DNA from 2 places in the Bacillus sp. FSL K6-0138 genome. Region 1 is predicted to be linked to the other one. Evidence: riboswitches for the same ligand, from Rfam matches in the RefSeq annotation. Region 1 holds a riboswitch; the other holds the start of a gene.
The links. Region 1 has a riboswitch for S-adenosylmethionine ahead of metN (methionine ABC transporter ATP-binding protein MetN). Riboswitches for the same ligand answer to the same signal wherever they lie in the genome.
Positions count from the first base shown of each region.

Region 2: linked by a shared signal. The riboswitch ahead of MHB78_RS15355 (YezD family protein) and the one ahead of metN (methionine ABC transporter ATP-binding protein MetN) in region 1 are both predicted to bind S-adenosylmethionine.

Region 1 is NZ_CP150286.1:922,508-926,719, reverse strand. Features, by position in the region: gene metQ (methionine ABC transporter substrate-binding lipoprotein MetQ) at 1-64, opposite strand, end outside; gene MHB78_RS05055 (methionine ABC transporter permease) at 78-746, opposite strand; gene metN (methionine ABC transporter ATP-binding protein MetN) at 739-1,764, opposite strand; SAM riboswitch class I at 1,870-1,977, opposite strand; gene MHB78_RS05045 (SCP2 sterol-binding domain-containing protein) at 2,172-2,519, opposite strand; gene MHB78_RS05040 (thioredoxin family protein) at 2,640-2,948, opposite strand; gene MHB78_RS05035 (toprim domain-containing protein) at 2,975-3,319, opposite strand; gene MHB78_RS05030 (YusG family protein) at 3,391-3,627, opposite strand; gene gcvH (glycine cleavage system protein GcvH) at 3,682-4,065, opposite strand; gene MHB78_RS05020 (arsenate reductase family protein) at 4,126-4,212, opposite strand, start outside.
Region 2 is NZ_CP150286.1:2,880,823-2,885,034, reverse strand. Features, by position in the region: gene MHB78_RS15370 (dihydroorotate dehydrogenase) at 1-59, shown strand, start outside; gene pyrF (orotidine-5'-phosphate decarboxylase) at 28-747, shown strand; gene pyrE (orotate phosphoribosyltransferase) at 744-1,376, shown strand; SAM riboswitch class I at 1,527-1,632, shown strand; gene MHB78_RS15355 (YezD family protein) at 1,709-1,852, shown strand; gene MHB78_RS15350 (phosphoadenylyl-sulfate reductase) at 1,940-2,641, shown strand; gene MHB78_RS15345 (inorganic phosphate transporter) at 2,653-3,714, shown strand; gene sat (sulfate adenylyltransferase) at 3,740-4,212, shown strand, end outside.

The sequences.
Region 1 (4,212 bases):
CGCATGCTGACAAAATACCGGCAAAAACGATGAGCAAAGCAGCAATCAATAAACTCTTTTTCATTTGAATAGCCTCCCTAACGTTTGTCTAGTTTATTTGTTATAAAATCCCCAATTAACTGGATGATAAATACGATAGCCAAAATAAAAATCGTTGCAATGACAATAATATCGTTGCAATTCATCTGAAAACCGTCGACATATGCGAGGTTTCCGAGCCCTCCGGAGCCGATCGCACCGGCCATGGCCGTTGAGCCGATGAGCGCGATCGCCGTAACCGTAATACCTGAAATGAGTGCAGGCATTGATTCCGGCAGGAGAACCTTGAAAATGATCGTCGACGTTTTTGCACCCATCGATTTCGCAGCTTCGATCACGCCTTTATCGACTTCGCGCAGCGCGATTTCAACAAGGCGGGCATAAAACGGTGCGGATGCGACAATCAACGCCGGCAAAGCCGCATTCGGCCCCAAAATCGTTCCCATGATAAATTTTGTGAAACTTAGCAAAATAATAATTAATATAATAAACGGAATCGACCGGAAAACGTTGACAATAGCTGAGATCACAGCATTAATCACCTTGTTTTCCCAAATGTTGCCTTTCGATGTCAAATACAGCAGCAATCCGAGAATGATTCCGATGATAAACGCAAACAAAAGCGATATGCCCGTCATATAAACCGTTTCGTATGTCGCATTCCACAGGTTATCTAGATTCACATTAGGAAACAGTTTCTCAAACATTTGTAATCACCTCTGCTTCTACCTGGCGGCTCTTAATGAAATCGACCACCCGGCTGACTTCGCTGTCATCCCCGTCCACATGAATGAATAAAGATCCGTAAGCGCCGTCTTGTGTTTGCGAAATTTTCCCTTGAAGGATGTTGACTTCAACGTCAAATTTCCGGATGATCTGCGTGATGAGCGGCGTTTCGGCCGCTTCGCCGACAAATGTAAGCTGGATCGTCTGACCGGTTTTCGTTTCCTCAAGGAAATGCTGCAACGTTTCCTTTGTTTCTTCCGGTTCTGTCACCTGCTGGACAAAGCGCTTTGTCATGTCTTCCTTCGGCTTTCTGAAGACGTTCAGCACGTCGCCTTCTTCCACAACCCTGCCGTTTTCCATAACGGCTACTCTGTGACAGATTTTCCTGATGACGTGCATCTCATGGGTGATCAGGACAATGGTCAGCCCCAGCCTTTCGTTGATATCAGACAGAAGGCCCAGGATCGAGTCAGTCGTCTGCGGATCAAGCGCTGATGTCGCTTCATCGCAAAGGAGAACTTTCGGATTGTTGGCGAGCGCCCTTGCGATGCCCACCCGCTGCTTCTGTCCTCCGCTCAGCTGGGAAGGATAGGCGTTCTCCTTTCCTTCAAGACCGACGAGCTTGATTAGTTCAGCGACTCTTTTTAAGCGCTGCTCTTTGCCAACGCCGGCGATTTCGAGCGGAAACGCGATATTGTCGCGGACCGTCCTCGACCATAAAAGGTTGAAATGCTGGAAGATCATGCTGATTTCCTGCCGCGCTTCCCTCAAGCTTTTCCCTTTGATTTGGCTGATTACCCTGCCCGCTACTTCAACAGTGCCTGAAGTCGGCTTTTCAAGCCCGTTCAACAGACGGATCAAGGAGCTTTTTCCGGCTCCGCTATATCCAATAATTCCGAAGATTTCACCTTTTCCTATTCTGAGGGTGACATCTTGGACAGCGTTGACATCTCCATGTTTTGACCGATAAACCTTTGAAACGTTTTGAAGATTTATCAAAGCCATCACCTGCTTTCTTGCTCTATTCTTCGAGGTCCAATCATGTTTATGAAAAAAGCCTTTCTGCACACATGAGCAGAAAGGCTATTAAAAGTCGCGGCCTTTCTCTCATCTTTCAAAGCATGACGCTTCGCGTGAATTGGCACCATTTCAACGGTTGTTGATGGTTGCCGGGTTTCATAGGGCACTTCCCTCCACCTCTCTTGATAAGAGAATCATATATTTATTTTTGATAATTATGATCGGAATTCTTCAAGTAGAATATCATGCAGAAAAATAGTTGTCAACTATTTTTCGTAAGACGAATGTCCTATCCGATTGCCCGGCAAAAAGCAAAAAGACGGGCATACCGACAGCCCGCCGTCCCGGTCATATGTTGTATCATGTGTCAATTTTTCAACAAATGTCTATGGATAAAGGTCGCTGTTTTTGAAGAATCCGTCAGTCAGCCACAATATCGCTTCAAGCTTCAATAAAGCCCTGAAAGATCCCTTTACTTTGATCTTGCCGCGCTGAACGAGATTCTGCAGTGAGATGTCTCCATGAAGAAGGTCAATAATTTCGCTTTGCTCTCCAAAAAAAGTCAAATGAGCTTTTTCAACAGGAGTAGATTTTTCCATTTCTCCCCGTTCATTGATCATTAACGTAAAAGCTTCTTTTTCTCCCTTAAAGGTGATCAGCAAAGCTGTTGTTGATAATAGAGGTTTTAAAAAAGGAGCCCGTTCCTCTCTTTCTACCAATCCTATTTTCTCCAACTGTATAACCTCCTGTCAATTGGTCATACTTACAGATTCTCTGTATACAGCGGGAGTCCTTTATGATTTGCTCGACAAGTTTTTGAGGAATATTTCCCGAGAAATATGTCAAAAAGCGCCTTAATCAACAGCATTTTGTTTAATCGTATCATATAAATAGGAAACGGAGTGAAAAGCGTATTCTTTTTTGACGATTTGGCCGTTTTTATAAAGAATGAAGCATGGCACACTTTCGATTTCATTTTCTTTGGCAAACGTCGGGGAATAGTTGAGATTATTTTTGTAGAATGGAACATCTGCTAGCATTTCATCAACGACTTCCAGCATTCTGCCGGCAAGCTGACATGTTCCGCAGAACGGGGTATATAAATACAAAAGACAGGTTTCTTTGCCAAGCTGTTTTAAATCTCTTTCCTGGAGTTCCTGCATAAGTTGAACCGCACCTCAATACTTTTTTAATCATAAATATTTCGTATCACCTGGATATTCGCCCTGAAAAGAACCTCTGCGACGTGGTGATTCGGAGCTGCAGCAACTTCCTTGTAGACCTTGTCAATGTAAAGATGGGAAGCTTCGGGCAATTCCCTTTTCAGCTGCCGGCGCAGCTTTTCTCCGGATTCGTCGGCATCGACCAGTATATATACATCTTTGTCATACAGCGTTTCGGCAAACTCATCGAGTCTGGAGAGACTGATCGTACCGTTTGTACAGATGATGTCAAGCGGCTCTCCGCTGACATGCTTCACTTTAAGCTTATCGGTTTTGCCCTCTACGATTACGACTTTTTCAATTTCCGGCATTTGGATCACCTTTTAATAGAAAAATAGATTCATTCCAAAAAAAGGCAGTGAATACTCACCGCCTAGGCCGGTCAGCACCAGCCTTGATGATCATCACAATCCACATATTTTGCGTCCGGTTTCTTTACAGTATCAGCCACTTTGTAAAATTTCTGATCCTGGAAAGAGTATCCGGATTTTAAATCGTATTGATCCATGCCGGTCATGCGGCCGATCGGTTCATTGTCATAATACAGCTGCATGCCGCCCTCTTTAAAACGGCCTTGAACATGCTCTGTAATATCGATTTTCTCTTTTCCCAGCGTCAATTTGGATACCCCCTCCTGCTTTAGAGTATCCAAATGACAGGGTATTATCCTTTATCAGTCTTCTTTTGTCATCTCTTCGTATTGTTCTGCTGTCATCAGGCTGTCGATTTCTGAAGCGTCAGCCGGTTCAACGACAATCATCCATGCTTTCTCATACGGAGACTCATTGACGAATTCCGGGCTGTCTTCCAGCTCCCCGTTCACTTCGACAACTTTCCCGTTGATCGGCGCATACAATTCAGAAACGGTTTTAACAGACTCGACGCTGCCGAAAGGCTCGTCCGCTTTAATTTCGGCTCCTACTTCAGGCAGCTCGACGAAGACGATGTCTCCAAGCTCGGATTGCGCGAAATCGGTGATACCGATTCTTACTTTGTCTCCCTCTGTTTTGACCCATTCATGCTCTTCTGAATAGCGCAGTTCTTTCGGTGTGCTCATGCTAATCCCTCCAAGAATTGTTTTAATCGTCTTACATTGAAGATATCATATTTTCACGTACTATAACCAGTATCTCTTAAACTGATCTTCGTTAAAACCGACCGTTACCTTTTTTCCGTCAGCCGTGATCGGGCGTTTGATCAGCAT
Region 2 (4,212 bases), 2.0 Mb from region 1:
ATGAATGCATCGGAAGGAGCTGGAAACATGAACAATACGCCGCCCATCATCGCGCTTGATTTTCCATCCGCACAGGAAACGCTTGCGTTTTTGAAGCGGTTTGACGGAGAAACTCTTTTTGTAAAAGTCGGAATGGAGCTCTTTTATCAGGAAGGTCCTTACATCCTTGAGCAGCTTAAGAAGCAAAACTGCCGGATATTTCTCGACTTAAAGTGCCATGACATTCCGACGACCGTATATAAGGCGATGAAAAGGCTGGCTGGTTTTGGCGTCAGTCTTGTCAATGTGCACGCAGCAGGGGGAAGACGGATGATGGAGGCCGCGCTTGAAGGCCTTGAAGCCGGGACTGTCTCAGGGCAGAAACGGCCGTCATTAATCGCTGTTACACAGCTGACAAGCACGTCGCCTGACATGCTGCAGCATGAGCTTTTGATCGAAACGCCGCTTGAAGAAACCGTTCTTCGCTACAGCAAGCTCGCAGAAGAGAGCGGGCTTGACGGCGTCGTCTGTTCGGTTCACGAAGCGGACCGGATCTGCCTGGAGACGTCTCCTTCCTTTCTGACGGTGACGCCGGGAATCCGGCTTGCCGATGACAATAAGAACGATCAAGTCAGAGTGGCAACGCCAGCCATGGCGAGGGAAAAAGGCGTTTCCGCGATCGTGGTCGGCCGTTCGATCACACAAGCGGAAGATCCGGTTTCGGCTTATCGAAAAATAGTGCTTGAGTGGGAGGGAATCAAAGCATGAAAACAGAAATTGCAAAGCATCTATTAGCAATCAAGGCGGTTTTCCTGCGGCCGAATGAGCCGTTTACATGGGCGAGCGGCATGAAGTCGCCGATTTACTGCGACAACAGGTTGACGCTTTCGTATCCTGAGGTAAGGGATGACATCGCATCAGGCCTTGCCGGGTTGATCAAAGACAAATATCCGGAAGCAGAAATCATTGCGGGCACGGCAACAGCGGGAATTCCTCACGCGGCGCTTGCCGCTGACAGGCTCCGCCTGCCGATGTGCTACGTCAGAAGCAAGCCGAAAGCGCACGGAAAAGGAAATCAAATCGAAGGAGCGGTCAAAAAAGGGCAAAAAGTTGTTGTTATCGAAGATCTGATCTCGACGGGCGGCAGTGTTCTTGAAGCCGTCTCCGCTTTAAATGATGCCGGCTGCGAGGTGCTTGGCGTTGCTGCAATCTTCACGTACGGGCTTCCGAAAGCGGGTATCGCCTTCGATGAAGCGGGCGTCGAATACCATACCCTGACCGACTACGACACGCTGACAGAAGCAGTGCTTGCCGAAGGCTATATCAGCGAAGCAGATGCAGCAAAGCTGAAAGAATGGAAAGCAGATCCGCAATCAACAGCATGGATGAAAATATGAAGAAAGCAGTCGTCTCTTTATGAAGGGGACGGCTTTTTTGATACTCCAAAAAATAGTAAAATCGAACCATTTTTATTTTTTATTAATCCTATAAAAAAAGTCGGGTTGACTTTTATTCGAATTGTGCTAAAATTTAAAAATACAAAAGCAAACTTATCAAGAGCGGTGGAGGGACTGGTCCGATGAAACCCGGCAACCTGCGTGTATTCGTAAGGTGCTACTTCCAGCAAAATGCGCTCATTTTGAGAGATAAGGAATATATAAAGTTCCTCGTCTTTCTTTCACATTTGGAAGAAAGATTTTATTTTTCGGGGCAAAAGGAGGAGCTGGCAATGAAAACGGATGAGCAGCTGGACAAAGCGATCATCACAATGAAAGACATGCTGAAGGATATGAGCTACGGATCCATCACAATCGTTGTCCAGGATGGAAAGGTCATTCAAATCGAAAAAAATGAAAAAATAAGATTGAAATAGCTGACTAGACAAACTAGAGGCGGTTTTCACAGAGTTTTTTTCTGCTGAAAGCCGTTTTTTTGTTGGCAAAAAAAGGGGGAACCGAAAATATTTACTTACAGTACATGGGAAGAACCGACGATCACGTTTCAGGAGGATGATTCTTATAAAGGCGCGCTGTCCGTCCTCAAATGGGCGTACGGCCATTACGGCGATCAGCTCGTATACGCGTGCAGCTTCGGAATCGAAGGGATCGTCCTCATCGATTTAATCTATAAGGTGAAAAAAGACGCCGTCATCGTTTTTCTTGATACAGGGCTTCATTTTAAAGAAACGTATGAAACGATAGAGGCTGTCAAAGAACGATATCCGGGCCTTCAGATTATGATGAAGAAACCGGAACTTACAGTCGAACAGCAGGCTCAGGAATACGGGGACAAACTTTGGGAGACCAACCCGAACCTCTGCTGTGAAATGAGAAAGGTCATCCCTCTCCGCGAGACGCTTTCAGCATATCCGGCATGGCTGTCGGGGCTGCGCCGCGAGCAGTCCGAGGGGCGGAGCAAGACGAACTTTTTAAACAAGGACGATAAATTCAAGTCTATCAAAGTCTGCCCGCTCATCCATTGGACATGGAAGGATATTTGGAGATATGTGACAAAGCACGATCTGCCGTACAATCCGCTTCACGACCAGGGCTATCCGAGCATCGGCTGCGCACCGTGCACGTCGCCGGCCTTTACGATGGACGATCTCCGCTCCGGCCGCTGGAATGGATTGAATAAAACAGAATGCGGATTACACGAGTAAGGAGATGAGTCATGGAACTTGCCGCCATTATATTTAGCCTGTTTTTTGCGATGAATATCGGTGCGAGCGGTGCAGCGGCCTCTATGGGCATCGCCTACGGGTCGGAAGCTGTGAAAAAACAGTTTCACGCGCTTCTGATCTGTGCGGCCGGCATTCTTCTCGGAGCCGTCATCGGCGGAGGGGAAGTCGTCAAAACGATCAGCTCAGGGATCATTCCCGAACGGGTGATTACGCTTGAAATCGTCTGCATCATCATCGGATCCGCGGCTTTGTCGCTCTTTATCGCAAATGTTCTCGGAATTCCTTTATCGACAAGTGAAGTGACAGTCGGATCTGTCGTCGGTGTAGGTGTCGCGTATCAAGTATTGTATGTCAAATCTTTGACGGTGATTGTCGCGTTTTGGGTGATTATCCCTTTTATCGCGTTTTGTTTTACTTACGTGATGGCCAAGATCATGAAAAAGATGGTCAAACCGGCCTCAGGAAAAAAACTTCAGATCTTGACGGCCGTTCTGGTCATTGCCGGTTTTATGGAAGCTTTCTCGGCGGGAATGAACAATGTCGCAAACGCTGTTGGGCCGCTGGTGGCGGCGCATGTTTTGACCGTCGGCCAAGGTACGCTGTACGGCGGGGTGTTTGTCGCGCTCGGCGCCCTTTTGTTGGGCCGGCGCGTCCTTGAAACAAACGGCAAAAAGATCACCAGATTCTCCAAAGGAGAGGGGATCCTTCTTTCGGGGACAGGATCGGGCCTTGTCATTATCAGTTCTATTTTCGGCCTTCCGGTTCCGCTCACGCAAGTGACATCATCTTCTATTATAGGGATGGGAATGGCGAAAAACGGCGGCAATGTTTTTCATAAACAGGTGGTCAAAACGATGCTGAAAGTGTGGATCGTTTCGCCATTTCTTTCCTTGAGCCTGTCTTATATGCTGGTCAGCCTTTTCTTAAAAGGAGACTACTATTCTCTCATCGTCGTCACGAGCGTTCTTCTTGCATCAGTCGGAACGATCAGCCTGATGAGAGCAGTGAAAAAGGAACACAGCTCCGTCCATGAACAGGGCGGGGGAATTTAAACACCAAGTAGGGGGAAATAAAGTTATGAGTTTAGCGCCACACGGCGGTGTATTGGTTAACCGCGTCAATGAAGCATACGATGTGAAACATATCGGACCTGAAATCGAACTTGACCTGATCGCATTTGCCGATCTCGAATTGATCGGGATCGGGGCGTACAGCCCGATCGAAGGCTTCCTTACGGAAAAAGACTACCTTTCTGTCGTAGAAACGATGAGGCTTGCGAGCGGCGATGTTTGGACGCTTCCGATCAGCCTTCCCGTTGACGGACAAAAAGCCGCCGAATTCAAAACGGGCGACACCGTCCGCCTCACATACGGGGGAGAAACATACGGGGTCATTGAAATCGAAGACATCTACAAGCCCAATAAGAAAAAAGAAGCTGTGAACGTCTATAAAACTGACGATCTGAACCATCCGGGCGTCAAAAAATTGTTCGAGCGGGGCGATGTCTATGTCGGCGGCCCGATCACACTCATCAAACGGAGCGAAAAGCA